Regions from separate parts of the Kitasatospora saccharophila genome, predicted to be linked through region 3. Evidence: riboswitches for the same ligand, from Rfam matches in the RefSeq annotation. Region 3 holds a riboswitch; each other region holds the start of a gene.
The links. Region 3 has a riboswitch for cobalamin ahead of nicT (Nickel transporter NicT). Riboswitches for the same ligand answer to the same signal wherever they lie in the genome.

Region 1 (4,586 bases), on a different contig from region 3:
TCGGCCTGGGAGAGGGCGGGGGACTGCACCGGGACGGGGGCGGCGGTGCGGGCGGCTCCGGGCGCGGCCTGGGCGATCCGGGTCGCCGGGCGGGAGCGCAGGTAGTAGGTGGTCTTCAGACCGACCTTCCAGGCGTAGGAGTACATCGAGGAGAGCTTGCCGATGGTCGGCGCCGCCATGAACAGGTTCAGCGACTGGCTCTGGTCGATGTACGGCTGCCGGGCGGCGGCCAGGTCGATCAGCGCGCGCTGCGGCAGCTCCCACGCCGTGCGGTACAGCGAACGGACCTCCTGCGGCAGCCAGTTGAACTCCTGGATGGAGCCGTTGGCGTCGCGCAGCGCGTCCCGGGTCTGCTGGTCCCAGACGCCGAGCTCCTTGAGCTCCCGCACCAGGTACGGGTTGACCTGGAGGAACTCGCCGGAGAGGGTCTCGCGCTTGAACAGGTTGGAGACCTGCGGCTCGATGCACTCGTAGACGCCGGCGATGGACGCGATGGTCGCGGTCGGGGCGATCGCGAGCAGCAGCGAGTTGCGCAGGCCGACCTCGGCGATCCGGGCCCGCAGCGCCTCCCAGCGCGCGGCCCAGTGCGGGTTCGCGGACTCGAAGTGGTCCACGTGCAGCTGGCCGCGGGCCGCCCGGGTCTCGCCGTACGCCTCGTGCCGGCCGAACTGCTCGGCCAGGTCGGCGGAGCGCTCGTACGCGGTGAGCATGATGCGCTCGGCGATCAGGGTGGAGAGGGCGACCGCCTCGGCGGAGTCGAAGTCGATCCGCAGCTGGAAGAAGACGTCCTGCAGGCCCATCACGCCCAGGCCGACCGGGCGCCAGCGGGAGTTGGACGTCCCGGCCTCGGTGGTCGGGTAGAAGTTGATGTCGATCACGCGGTCGAGGAAGGTCACCGCGGTGCGGACGGTGGCGTCCAGGCGGTCCCAGTCCATCGCGCTCGTGAGGTCGGCGGCGGTGGCGCCGGGGGCGACGTGCGCGCCCAGGTTGACCGAGCCGAGGTTGCAGACCGCGGTCTCCGAGTCGTCGGTGACCTCCAGGATCTCGGTGCACAGGTTCGAGGAGTGCACCGTGCGGCCCGGCAGCGCGGTCTGGTTGGCGGCCCGGTTGGAGGCGTCCTTGAAGGTCATCCAGCCGTTGCCGGTCTGCGCCAGGGTGCGCATCATCCGGGCGTACAGGGTCTGCGCGGGGATGGTGCGCACGGCCTTGCCCGCCAGCTCGGCCTTGACGTACGCCTCGTCGAACTCGGCGCCCCACAGGTCGACCAGCTCCGGCACGTCCGCCGGGGAGAACAGCGACCAGTCGGCGTTGGCGTTGACCCGGCGCATGAACTCGTCCGGGATCCAGTGCGCCAGGTTCAGGTTGTGGGTGCGCCGGGCCTCCTCGCCGGTGTTGTCGCGGAGCTCCAGGAACTCCTCGATGTCGGCGTGCCAGGTCTCCAGGTACACGCAGGCCGCGCCCTTGCGCCGGCCGCCCTGGTTGACCGCCGCCACGGAGGAGTCCAGGGTGCGCAGGAACGGCACGATGCCGTTCGACTTGCCGTTGGTGCCGCGGATCAGCGAGCCGCGCGAGCGGATCCGCGAGTAGGACAGGCCGATGCCGCCGGCGTGCTTGGACAGCCGGGCGATCTGGGCGTACCGGTTGTAGATCGAGTCCAGGTTGTCCAGCGGCGAGTCCAGCAGGTAGCAGGAGGACATCTGCGGGTGCCGGGTGCCGGAGTTGAACAGCGTCGGCGAGCTGGTCAGGTACTCCAGCCGGCTCATCAGGGTGTACAGCTCGGCGACCTCGCGCACCGACTCCTCGGTCGTGCCGACCGCCAGGCCCGCCGCCACGCGGAGCAGGAAGTGCTGCGGGGTCTCGACCACCTTGCGGGTGATCGGGTGGCGCAGCAGGTAGCGGGACTGCACGGTGCGCAGGCCGAAGTACTCGAAGCGGTCGTCGCCCGACTCGTCGATCAGCGAGTCGAACAGGTCGGCGTGCTCGGCCACGAACGCGGCCGTGGCGTCGCCGATCAGGCCCTCGGCGTGGCCCACGGCCACCGAGGAGGAGAACGAGGTGACGTGCTGGGTGGCGGCCTCGTCGCGGATCTCCAGCGCCAGCAGGCGGGCGGCCAGCTTCGAGTACTGCGGGTCCTCGGCGATCATCGACGCGGCGGCCTCCACGGCCAGCCCGCGGAGCTCGGCGAAGTCCGAACCGGCGTGGCGGCCGCGCAGCGCGGCGGCGGCGACGTGGCCGGGGTCCACCTGGGGGAGGTCGGTGCTGCGGTCGGTGAGCAGCCGGAGCAACGCCGCACCGGGGTCGGTGAAGGCGTCGGCGGATCCCTGGGACGGCAGGGTGACTGAGGCGGCGACGGTCAAGGCGCACTCTCTCCTGTGGCGGCGGCGGACGTGCTCTCGGGTGTCCGGCACCGCACGCGGCCAGGGGAGGGCAGCACGAAGGAACGCGAACGCGTTCCGGCGCGCCGAAGACCACCCCCGGTCCGCCCGCGAGACCGGACGGCAAAGCTGTGCTGCATGGCGTCTGCGGGGATGCCGTGTCGCACGCCGTCGGCAGGTCCTCGGACTGCGCGGGCGTCGCTGCAGCCCGCTCACCGTTGCGGGGCAGTCCCGGACTTCCACCGGATTCCCCTGCGTCGACAGCGAGAGTGAGCATACATGTAGTGGCGACTGGAGCTGGAAGCACCAGATGTAGTAGCGCGTGTCGCGTCGGCGGCGCCGCGCGTAGACAACGAAAACGGGGCGGACGGCTCCTGAGGGACCGTCGGCCCCGCGCCCGGTGCCGGCTGCGGCGGCCCGGCCGAAGCGGACGGCCGAGGGGGAGAACGGGGAACGGGGCGCGGATGTTTCCGATCGGCCGGAGAAAAACCGGGAAGCCCGGCGCGTCGCCCGCGGGCGTCCGCCGGGCCGCCGGCCCCGGGCCTCAGAACCGCATCGTGTAGACCATCAGGTCCGTGCCGGGGGCGGCCGACCAGTCCCGCTCGGGGGCGCGGACGAAGCCCAGCGCCTCGTAGATCCGGTGCGCGGCGGTCATCGTCGGACGGGTGGAGAACGCCATCCCGGCCAGTCCCAGTTCCCGGCTGCGGTCCATCGCCGCCACCACCAGCGCCCGGCCGACGCCCCGGCCGCGGGCCGCCGCGCCGACCGCGAGCATCCGGATCTCGCCCTCGCCCGGCCCGGCGACGTCCGCCCACGGGGTGCCGCCGGGCGCGAAGGTCACGCAGCCGAGGACCGCCCCGGCGCCGTCGACGGCGACCAGCAGCTCGGCCTCCCGGTTGCGGCGGGCGGTGTCGCGCAGGAGGTCGACGTACGGAGAGTCCGGACGGGTGTGGCCGTCCCCGACGAAGGCTTCGACGCTGACCTCTCCGGCTCCGGCGAGGTCGGGGAGGAGGGCACGGCGGACGGTCGGGGAGCGCATCCGGCCAGTGTGCCGGACGGCCGGCGGCGCGGGTCGGCCAGGTCCGGGTCGAACGGGTAGCCGGTCGGGCGGTGCGCGTTGTCGCGGCCGTGGCGGCCGTGCCGGTCCAGGTCGCGGCCGACCAGGACGCCGAGGAGTCCGAAAGTGCCGATGAGGCCCAGCAGGGCGAGCGCGGTGGTCATGCCTCCACTGTCCGCGCACCGGCCGCCGCCCACGAGTGGCAGGAACGCACCATTGCCACGAAATCCTGCCACTGCCATCCTGGCGGGATGCGAAAGCTGGAGAACGTCGCCGTGGTGGTGCTGGAAGAGGTCCACCCCTTCGAACTGGGCGTGGCCTGCGAGGTGTTCGGCCTGGACCGGGCCGAATCCGGCCTGCCGGTCTACGACTTCGCGCTGGTCGGCGACCGCCCCGGGCCGATGCGCACCCACGCCGGGTTCACCATCGACGTCCCGCACGGCCCCGAACGGATCGCCGCGGCCGACCTGGTCATCACCACCGCCACCGGCATCCGCGAGCAGTACCCCGCGGAGGTCGTCGAGGCGCTGCGGGCCGCCCACGACCGCGGCGCCCACCTGCTGTCGATCTGCTCCGGCAGCTTCCTGCTCGGCGCGGCCGGCCTGCTCGACGGCCGCCGCTGCACCACCCACTGGCGGTACGCCGACCTGATGGCCGAGCGCTTCCCGCTGACCACCGTCGAACCCGACGTGCTGTACGTCGACGACCACCCCGTGATCACCTCGGCCGGCACCGCCGCGGGCATCGACGCCTGCCTGCACCTGGTCCGCAAGGTGCAGGGCGCCGAGGTGGCCCGGGCGATCGCCCGCCGGATGGTGGTCGCCCCGCACCGCGACGGCGGCCAGGCCCAGTTCATCAGCCGCCCGCTGCCCGAGGCCGACGGCGAGTCGCTGGCCCCGGTGCTGGAGTGGATGCGCCGCCACCTCGACCGGGACACCGGCGTCGACCGGCTCGCCCGGCTCGCCCACATGTCGCCGCGCACCTTCGCCCGCCGCTTCCGGCAGGAGACCGGCACCACCCCGCACCGCTGGCTGACCGGCCAGCGGGTGCTGCTCGCCCAGCGCCTGCTGGAGTCCACCGGCGAGAGCGTGGACGCGGTCGCCGCCCGCTGCGGCTTCGGCAACGCCGCCGCGCTGCGGCACCACTTCGGCCTC
Region 2 (4,586 bases), on a different contig from region 3:
CTACAACGGCGCGGTGGCGGCCGGCGGCGCGGTGAGCTTCGGCTTCAACGGCTCGGTCCCCGGCTCCGGTACGGCCTCGGTGCCGTCCTCGTTCACGTTCAACGGCACGCTCTGCACCGGGAGTCCGGGCAGCGGAACGTCCCCCTCGCCCAGTCCGTCGCCGAGCGCGTCGAGCAGCGGGCAGCCGCCCGCCGGGCAGGGGCGGCAGGTGGAGAAGCTGGACCGCGGTCTGGTCTCGGTGCGCAGCGGCACCGGCAACCTGGTCTCCTGGCGCTGGCTGGCCACCGACCCGGACGGCGTGGCGTTCAACGTGTACCGGGACGGCGCCAAGGTGAACTCCGCGCCGCTGACCACCGCGACGGACTACCTGGACGGCGGCGCGCCGGCCGGCGCCTCGTACACGGTGCGGGCGGTGGTGGGCGGCGTCGAGCAGGCCGCCTCGCCCGCCTCGGTCGGCTTCGCGGACGGCTACCGGGACGTGCCGATCTCCCCGCCGCCCGGCGGGTCGAACGCGAGCGGCTCCTACACGTACGAGGCCAACGACGCGAGCGTGGGCGACCTGGACGGCGACGGGCAGTACGAGTTCGTGCTGAAGTGGAACCCGACCGACGCGAAGGACAACTCGCAGTCGGGCTACACCGGCGACACCTACCTCGACGCGTACGAGCTGGACGGCACCCGGCTGTGGCGGATCGACCTGGGGCGCAACATCCGCTCCGGCGCGCACTACACGCAGTTCCAGGTGTACGACTACGACGGCGACGGGCGGGCCGAGGTCGCCGTGAAGACCGCGGACGGCACGGTGGACGGCACCGGGCGGACCCTCGGCAGCGCCACCGCCGACTACCGCAACTCCAGCGGGTACGTGCTGTCCGGGCCGGAGTTCCTGACGGTCTTCGACGGGCGCAGCGGCGCCGCGCTGCAGACGGTGGACTACGACCCGCCGCGCGGCACGGTCTCGGCCTGGGGCGACTCGTACGGCAACCGGGTCGACCGGTTCCTGGCCGGGACGGCGTACCTGGACGGCTCGCGCCCGTCGATCGTGATGGCCCGCGGCTACTACACCCGGACCGTGGTCACGGCCTGGGACTGGCGCGACGGCAGGCTCACCGAGCGGTGGAAGTTCGACTCGGACGCCTCCGGCAACGGCGCGTACGCGGGCCAGGGCGACCACCAGTTGGCCGTCGCGGACGTGGACGGCGACGGCAGGGACGAGATCGTGTACGGGGCGATGGCCCTGGACGACAACGGGCGCGGGCTGTGGAACACCGGGCAGGGGCACGGCGACGCGATGCACGTCGGCGACCTCGACCCGAGCCGTCCGGGCCTGGAGGAGTTCAAGGTCGACGAGAGCACCGGCAAGTACTCGGCCTGGTTCGCCGACGCGCGGACCGGCCAGATCCTGTGGCACCAGCCGGACTGCGCCTGCGACAACGGGCGCGGCGTCTCCGACGACGTGTACGCGGGCAGCCCGGGCGCCGAGTCCTGGTCGTCGGGGGTCAGCGGCCTCTACAGCGCCAAGGGGGAGAACGTCGGCCGCAAGCCGGGTTCGGCCAACTTCGCGCTCTGGTGGGACGGCGACCCGGTGCGCGAACTGCTCGACGGCACCCACGTCGACAAGTACGGCACCGGCGCGGACACCCGGCTGCTGACCGCCGCCGGCGTGCACTCCAACAACACCACCAAGGCCACCCCGTCGCTCTCCGCCGACCTGTTCGGCGACTGGCGCGAGGAGGTGGTGTGGCCCACCACCGACAACCGGGCGCTGCGGATCTACTCGACGCCGGTGCCGACCTCGCTGCGGATCACCACGCTGATGCACGACGTCCAGTACCGGGAGGCGGTCGCCTGGCAGAACACCGCCTACAACCAGCCGCCGCACCCGGGCTTCTTCCTCGGCGACGGCATGCCGACCGCGCCGCGGCCCGTCGTGCACACGCCCTGACCTGGCACCTTGCGCCGCGGCGGCCCCGGTGGCCGTATGTGACCAACCCCTCCACCCGCTCGGTTGACTGCCCCGAACCGGGCGTGGTGGGATCTTCGGGCCAAACGGAGGCAAGCAGAGGAAGCCGGTGCGAGTCCGGCGCGGTCCCGCCACTGTGACCGGACACCCCGCGCGGGGGTGACCGGAAGTCAGGAGACTCTGGCCCCCGTTCCGTCGATCCAGGGCGCGGACCCTGAGTGAGGACACGACGCCATGGGGGCTGCCCCGTACCTGGTGGGCGCGGTCGCGGGATACCTCGCGGACGCCCGGCTCGGAGACCCCCGGCGCGGACACCCCGTCGCCCTGTTCGGCACCGCCGCGGCCCGGCTGGAGCGCCGGCTGTGGCGCGACCACCGCGGGGCCGGGGCGCTGCACGCGGCGCTCGCGGTCGGCGCGGGCGCGGGCGCGGCGGCGCTGGCCGTCCGGGCGGTGCGGCGCGCGCCGGTGGCGGCGGGGGCGCTGGCCGCGGCGGCCACCTTCACGGTGCTGGGCGGGACGTCGCTGACCCGGGAGGCGACGGCGATCGGACGTTCGCTGGCGGACGGCGACCTGGCGGGCGCCCGGGAGCGGCTGCCGCACCTGTGCGGGCGCGACCCGTCCGGCCTGGACGAGCGGCAGGTGGCCCGGGCCGTGGTCGAGTCGGTCGCCGAGAACACCGCGGACGCGGTGGTCAACGCCCTGGTGTGGGGCGGCGTCGCGGGCGTGCCGGGGCTGCTGGCGTTCCGGGCGGTCAACACGCTGGACGCGATGGTGGGGCACAAGTCGGCCCGCTACCGGCGCTTCGGCTGGGCGTCGGCCCGGCTGGACGACGTCGCGGGCTGGCCGGGGGCCCGGCTGACCGCGCTGCTGGCGGTCGCCGCGTCCGGCGCCCCGGCCCGGACCTGGCGGGTCTGGCGGCGGGACGGCTCCGCGCACCCGAGCCCCAACGCGGGCCAGGCGGAGGCGGCGTTCGCGGGCGCGCTGGGCGTGCGGCTGGGCGGGACGCTGCGCTACGGCGAGCGGGTCGAGCACCGGCCGGTGCTGGGCGCGGAGCTGCCGCCGGTCGGCGCGGCCGACATCGAGCGGGCCTGCCGCCTCTCGCGCCGGGTCGGCGCGCTGGCGCTGGCGACCACGCTCGCCCTGCGGGCGCTGGGCGGGCGGACCCGGGGCGGGCGGCGGCGCGGGTGAACCCGCCGCTGCGACTGCCCTCGTCCGGGCTGGGCTCCGGCGTGCCCGCGTCCCTCCCCCTCCACTTCCTCGAAGGAGTTCTGCCGTGAACGGCGCGCTGTTGGTGGCCGGTACGACCTCGGATGCCGGGAAGAGCGTGGTGACGGCGGGCATCTGCCGCTGGCTGGCCCGGCAGGGGGTGCGGGTGGCGCCGTTCAAGGCGCAGAACATGTCGTTGAACTCGTTCGTGACGGCGGACGGGGCGGAGATCGGGCGGGCGCAGGCGATGCAGGCGCAGGCGGCGGGGGTGGCGCCGGAGGCGGCGATGAACCCGGTGCTGCTGAAGCCGGGCGCGGACGGGCGCAGCCAGGTGGTGCTGCTGGGCCGGCCGGTGGCGGAGGTCGGCGCGCTGGACTACCGGGAGCGCAAGCCGGTGCTGCTGGAGCGGGCGCTGGAGTGCCTGGCGGACCTGCGGGCGCGCTTCGACGTGGTGGTGTGCGAGGGCGCGGGCTCCCCGGCGGAGATCAACCTGCGGGACGGGGACATCGCCAACATGGGCCTGGCGACGGCGGCCCGGCTGCCGGTCGTGGTGGTCGGGGACATCGACCGGGGCGGGGTGTTCGCGTCGATGTTCGGGACGCTGGCGCTGCTGTCGCCGGGCGACCAGGCGCTGGTCGCGGGCTGGATCGTCAACAAGTTCCGCGGGGACGCCCGGCTGCTGGAGCCCGGGCTGGAGATGCTGCGCGGGCTGACCGGCCGTCCGGTGCTGGGCACGCTGCCGATGCTGCCGGGCCTGTGGCTGGACGCGGAGGACTCGCTCGGCCTGGCCGCGGTGGCGTCCCGTCCGGCGGCGGGCGGGCCGGTGGGCGCGGAGGTGCTGCGGGTCGCGGTGGTGCGGCTGCCGCGGCTGTCGAACTTCACGGACGTGGACGCGCTGGCGCAGGAGCCGGGCGTGCTGGTGCGCTGGGTGACCGGCCCGGAGGAGCTGGCGGACGCCGACCTGGTGGTGCTGCCCGGCACCCGGGCCACCGTCGCGGACCTGGCCTGGCTGCGCGAGCGGGGCCTGGCGGAGCCGCTGGCGGCCCGGGCCGCGGCCGGGCGGCCGGTGCTGGGGGTGTGCGGCGGCTACCAGATGCTGGGCCGGGAGGTCGTGGACCCGGTGGAGTCGAAGTCGTCCGGTGCGGTGGACGGCCTGGGGCTGCTGCCGACCCGGGTGGTGTTCGGCGCGGACAAGGTGCTGGCCCGGCCGTCGGGGGTGGCGCTGGGCGAGCCGGTGGAGGGCTACGAGATCCACCACGGCGTGGTGACGGTGGAGGGCGGCGAGCCGTTCGTCACGGACGCCGCCGGGCGGCCGCTGGACGGCTGCCGGGCGGGCGCGGTGTGGGGCACCACCTGGCACGGCCTGCTGGAGAACGACGCCTTCCGCCGGGCCTTCCTGACCGAGGTGGCCCGCGCC
Region 3 (4,586 bases):
GGGCGGCGTGCGCGTCGGACATGGTCCGAGCGTACGAACGGGTCGGGGCGGCCGCCCGTCGGAACCGGCTGGGCGGGTGGGGAATGCCCGCGGGGGTGCCCGTGTTGTGGCGTAGTGAAAACGGCAATCGTTGCCGGGAGAGGGAGGTCGAGACGATGGCACGCAGCGAACTGCGACCGGTGGTCACGCTCCGGTCCACGGCGGGGACGGGCTTCGCGTACGTGACCCGCAAGAACCGCCGCAACGACCCGGACCGGATGGTCCTGCGGAAGTTCGACCCGGTGGCCGGGCGGCACGTGGAGTTCCGCGAGGCCCGCTGATCCGCACCCGTCCGATCCAGCACGCACCCAGCGAGGAGGAGCAGTCATGCAGCAGGGAATCCACCCCGAGTACCGTCCGGTGGTGTTCCGGGACAAGACCGGGGGCCTGTCGTTCCTGACCCGCTCCACCGCCGCGAGCGAGCGGACGGTCGAGTGGGCCGACGGGCGGACGTACCCGGTGGTCGACGTCGAGACGTCCTCGGCGAGCCACCCGTTCTACACCGGCCGGGCCCGCCTGATGGACACCGAGGGCCGGGTCGAGCTGTACCGGCGCCGGTACGGCGGCTGACGGCGCGCGGAGCGAGGGGCCCCGGGTTCGCCCGGGGCCCCTCGCCCGTTCAGGCGCCGGGCGGGGGGACGGAGACCACCATGGTGACCCGGCAGGGCACCTCGCCGTCGTTGCGGTAGCCGTGCGCGGTCCCGGCCTCGTAGGAGGCGGTGGACCCGGCCGGGACGCGGTGCTCGCGACCGTCCAGGACGAGGGTGAGGACGCCCTCGTCGACCCGGGCGATCTCGACGCTGCCGGGCGGGTGCGGGTCGGAGGCGTGCGACTCGCCGGGGTGCAGGAGCCAGGCCCACAGCTCCAGCGGGCCGGGGGCCTCGGCGCCGCCGAGCAGGGTGCCGCTGCCGCCGTCGGGGCCGGTCCACAGCCGGACGGCGTCCTCGGCGGGGACGATCCGGACGGCCGAGGCGGCGTCGTAGTCGAGCAGCCGGGCGATCGAGACGCCGAGCGCGTCGGCGAGCCGGACCACGGTGCCGATGCTCGGGTTGGTGCGGGCCTGTTCGATCTGGACCACCATGCCGCGGCTGACCCCGGAACGGGCGGCCAGCGCGTCCAGGGTGTGGCCGCGGTCGAGGCGCATCCGCTTGAGGTTGCGGGCGAGGGCCTGGGTGACGAGGTCGGGTTCCGGCACGCGGGGTCCCTGTTCGGGTCGGGGCGGGCCGCGCTCCGGCGGCCGGGGAGGTCCACCGAACTGTACTGCGCGGCCCGCCCGACGGTGCGTCAGGAGGCTCCGGCGCCCGCTCCGCCGAAGGCCCGGGAGCGCTTGGCGATCCGCCAGTAGCCGATCGCGGCGGCCCAGACCACCACGAACAGGCCGACGATCACGAAGCCGACGTTGTCCAGGCTGAGGCCCGCGATCCAGCCGGTGACGGGGTCGGCCAGGTCGAACTTGTCGTGCAGCACCGCGACCAGCTCGATGGTGCCGATCACGAAGGCCACCGCGATCGACAGCCCGGTGATGGTCAGGTTGTAGTACACCTTGCGGACCGGGTTGGCGAACGCCCACTGGTAGGCGAAGTTCATGAACGTGCCGTCCAGGGTGTCGAACAGGCTCATCCCGGCGGCGAACAGCAGCGGCAGGCAGACCACCGCGTACCAGGGCAGCCCGGAGGCCGCGCCGGAGCCCGCCATCACCATCAGGGTCACCTCGGTGGCGGTGTCGAAGCCCAGGCCGAGCACCATCCCGACCGGGAACATCTGGCCGGGGCGGCTGATCGAGCGGGTGGCCCGGTTCAGCAACCGGGCCAGCAGGCCGCGGGCGTTCAGGTGCTTCTCCAGCTCGGCCTCGTCGTACTGGCCGGCCCGCATCGCCCGGAACACCCGCCAGATGCCCAGCAGGGCCACCAGGTTGAGCGCCGCGATCAGGTAGAGGAAGGCGCCGGACGCGGTGGTGCCGATGGTGCCGAGCACCCGGTGGGTGGTGGAGTCCTCGTCCATCAGGGTGCCCGCCAGCGCCGCGCCCCCGGCCACCAGGCCGGCCATCAGCACCACCATCGAGGAGTGGCCGAGCGCGAACCAGAAGCCCACCGAGACCGGGCGGCGGCCGTCCGCCATCAGCTTGCGGGTGGTGTTGTCGATCACCGCGATGTGGTCGGCGTCGAAGGCGTGCCGCATGCCCAGGGTGTAGGCGGTGACGCCCAGGCCGACGCCGAACACCTGGGTGCCGACCTTGTAGTCGTGCGGCGCCACCAGGAACAGCAGCGTCCCGAACGCCACCACGTGCAGCGCCAGGATCACCGCCATCAGGCCGGCCGTGCGCAGGGTGTCCTCGCGCCGCCAGCGGAAGGAGGGAAGGGGGGAGCCGGGCTTGTGCCCGGGCAGGGTCGACTCATGCGCGGTCATCCGCGTTCACGCTCCAGCACCTCGTGGATCACTTCGTGAGATGCCGTGGCCGGTCTCCTGGCTGACGGGGTGTTGCGCGCCGGCTCCCGGCCTTCCCGGCCGCGAGCGGCCAGTGGCACGGGGTGGGAGCCGACGACTCCCCGATCACAGTGGCGAGGGCCGCTCCGGACTCCTGCGTCCCACTCTCGTGACGGACACAGTGCACCGGCTTCCCGAACACCACGGCCCGCCCACCGTAGGCCCGCCGGGGGCGCGGCGGCAAGGGCGCCCCCGGATCCGGGTGGCGCAGATCACGCCTGGTCAGGGCCGTGCTGACGAGCGGTCAGGCCGTCCGGGCGGCTCAGGCCATCCAGAAGAAGACGCAGGTCATCCGCTTCTGCTCCAGCGTCGCGCCGTGGTACTCGGTCGCGGTGTGGATCAGGTTGGCGGTGTAGAGCAGCAGCCGGTTGTAGCGGTGCGGGACGGCCAGGTCCTCGGTGAACGAGTCCGGCGGGACGAAGCGGGTGCCGAGCGCGTCCACCAGGTTGTCGTGCGGGGCGACCACGCTGTTGCCGCCGAGCCGGCCGCCGGGGAAGCTCTGCCGGTGGAAGCTGGTGCCGCAGCGCTTGGGGACGGCCGGGTTGAGGTACAGCACGGCGGCGTACCGGCACAGCGAGCGCGAGTCGGTGTGCGGGCGCGGCTCGCACTCCCCCGCGCCGACCACCTGCACGCAGTTGTGGTTGAAGGTGCCGCCCCCGGCCTCGTCCAGCGCCCAGATCCGCTCCGCCCCGGTGGCCCCGCGGACCAGCTCCTCGACGTGCGCCAGCTCGTCCGGCTCCAGCCCGGGCATCGCGCGCAGCCCCGGCCAGGACTCCGGCCGGTACGGGTAGCCCTCGTCCCAGTCCGTGCGGGCCAGGTGCCGGGCCCGCACCGCGTCCGGGTCCGGCAGGACGTCGTCCAGCACCCAGTAGTCGCGTCCCCTGGTGGGCTTGCGGTACGGCAGGACCGGGAGCGCCGGGGTGGGGCGCGGGCCCTGGAACGGTTGCACGGGCATGCACCCGACAATAGGAGCGCCGTTCCGGGCCCTCGCCCAAGGCGTGGTCAACCTTGCGTCAAGGCTTGATCCGCCGACGGCCCGTCAGACCCGCTGGCAGCGCGGGCACCAGAACAGGTTCCGGGCCGCCAACTCCTCGGTGCGGACCGGGGTTCCGCACACCAGGCAGGGCTGGTCGTGGCGGCGGTAGACGTACACCTCGCCGCCGTGGTCGTCCACCCGCGGGGGGCGGCCCATCGCCTCCGGGGTGTGCTCGGGGCGGACGGTGTCGATCCGGCCGGCGGCCACGCCGTCGTGCATCAGGGCGACCAGGTCCGTCCAGATCGCGTCCCACTCCGCGCGGGAGAGGTCGCGGCCGGCCCGGTGCGGGCTGATGCCGAGCCGGAACAGCACCTCGGCGCGGTAGACGTTGCCGACGCCGGCCAGCACCTTCTGGTCCATCAGCAGGGCGGCGACCGTGCTGCCGCTGCGGGAGATCCGCTGCCAGGCCGCGTCGCCCGCCTCGCCCGGGCGCAGCGGGTCCGGCCCCAGCCGGCGGTGGACGGCGGCCTTCTCGGCGGGGGTGAGCAGTTCGCAGGCGGTCGGGCCGCGCAGGTCGGCGTAGCCGCCGTCGTTGACCATCCGCAGCCGGACCTGGCCGACCGGCGCCGGGGCCCCGCCCGCGCCGAACTCGTACTTGCCGTACAGGCCCAGGTGCACGTGCAGCCAGTGCTCGCCGAAGCCGAGGAACAGGTGCTTGCCGTGCGCCTCCGCCTCGTCCAGCACCCGCCCGTCGATCAGCGCGGCCCCCTCCGCGAAGCGCCCCTGCGGGCTGGACACCCGGACCGGGCGGCCGCCGAACCGCTCGTCGTTCTCCCTGGCCAGGCGGTGGATCACATGCCCCTCGGGCACCGGCGTCAACTCCTCGGTCGTGGTGGTCGGCGAGGAGTCCATCCTCCCAGGACGCACGGACAGCCCGACCCGGCCGGGGTCAGCCGCTTTCGGGCCGGTGGCAGCCGCACCTTCAGAGGGTGGCGGCGGTGTCGCGCAGGGTGGTGAGCGCCTCGCGGGCCAGGGCGGTGAAGTCCTGGCCGGGGCGGGCGGTCCAGCGGGCCAGGGCGGTGCCCAG

Region 1: it holds a riboswitch for cobalamin, as region 3 does, so the genes downstream of both, ABD345_RS15075 (ribonucleoside-diphosphate reductase subunit alpha) here and nicT (Nickel transporter NicT) in region 3, are expected to answer to the same signal.
Region 2: it holds a riboswitch for cobalamin, as region 3 does, so the genes downstream of both, ABD345_RS13720 (cobalamin biosynthesis protein) here and nicT (Nickel transporter NicT) in region 3, are expected to answer to the same signal.

The regions. Positions count from the first base shown of each region.
Region 1 is NZ_BAAANS010000017.1:139,185-143,770, forward strand. It holds gene ABD345_RS15075 (ribonucleoside-diphosphate reductase subunit alpha) at 1-2,357, opposite strand, end outside; cobalamin riboswitch at 2,532-2,658, opposite strand; gene ABD345_RS15080 (GNAT family N-acetyltransferase) at 2,920-3,414, opposite strand; gene ABD345_RS15085 (GlxA family transcriptional regulator) at 3,684-4,586, shown strand, end outside.
Region 2 is NZ_BAAANS010000015.1:118,815-123,400, forward strand. It holds gene ABD345_RS13715 (rhamnogalacturonan lyase family protein) at 1-1,945, shown strand, start outside; cobalamin riboswitch at 2,037-2,166, shown strand; gene ABD345_RS13720 (cobalamin biosynthesis protein) at 2,198-3,151, shown strand; gene ABD345_RS13725 (cobyric acid synthase) at 3,237-4,586, shown strand, end outside.
Region 3 is NZ_BAAANS010000009.1:113,247-117,832, forward strand. It holds gene ABD345_RS09145 (aminopeptidase P family protein) at 1-22, opposite strand, end outside; gene rpmG (50S ribosomal protein L33) at 156-320, shown strand; gene ABD345_RS09155 (type B 50S ribosomal protein L31) at 367-609, shown strand; gene ABD345_RS09160 (helix-turn-helix domain-containing protein) at 659-1,234, opposite strand; gene nicT (Nickel transporter NicT) at 1,324-2,445, opposite strand; cobalamin riboswitch at 2,476-2,684, opposite strand; gene ABD345_RS09170 (DUF6445 family protein) at 2,786-3,478, opposite strand; gene ABD345_RS09175 (Fpg/Nei family DNA glycosylase) at 3,563-4,369, opposite strand; gene ABD345_RS09180 (TetR/AcrR family transcriptional regulator) at 4,482-4,586, opposite strand, start outside.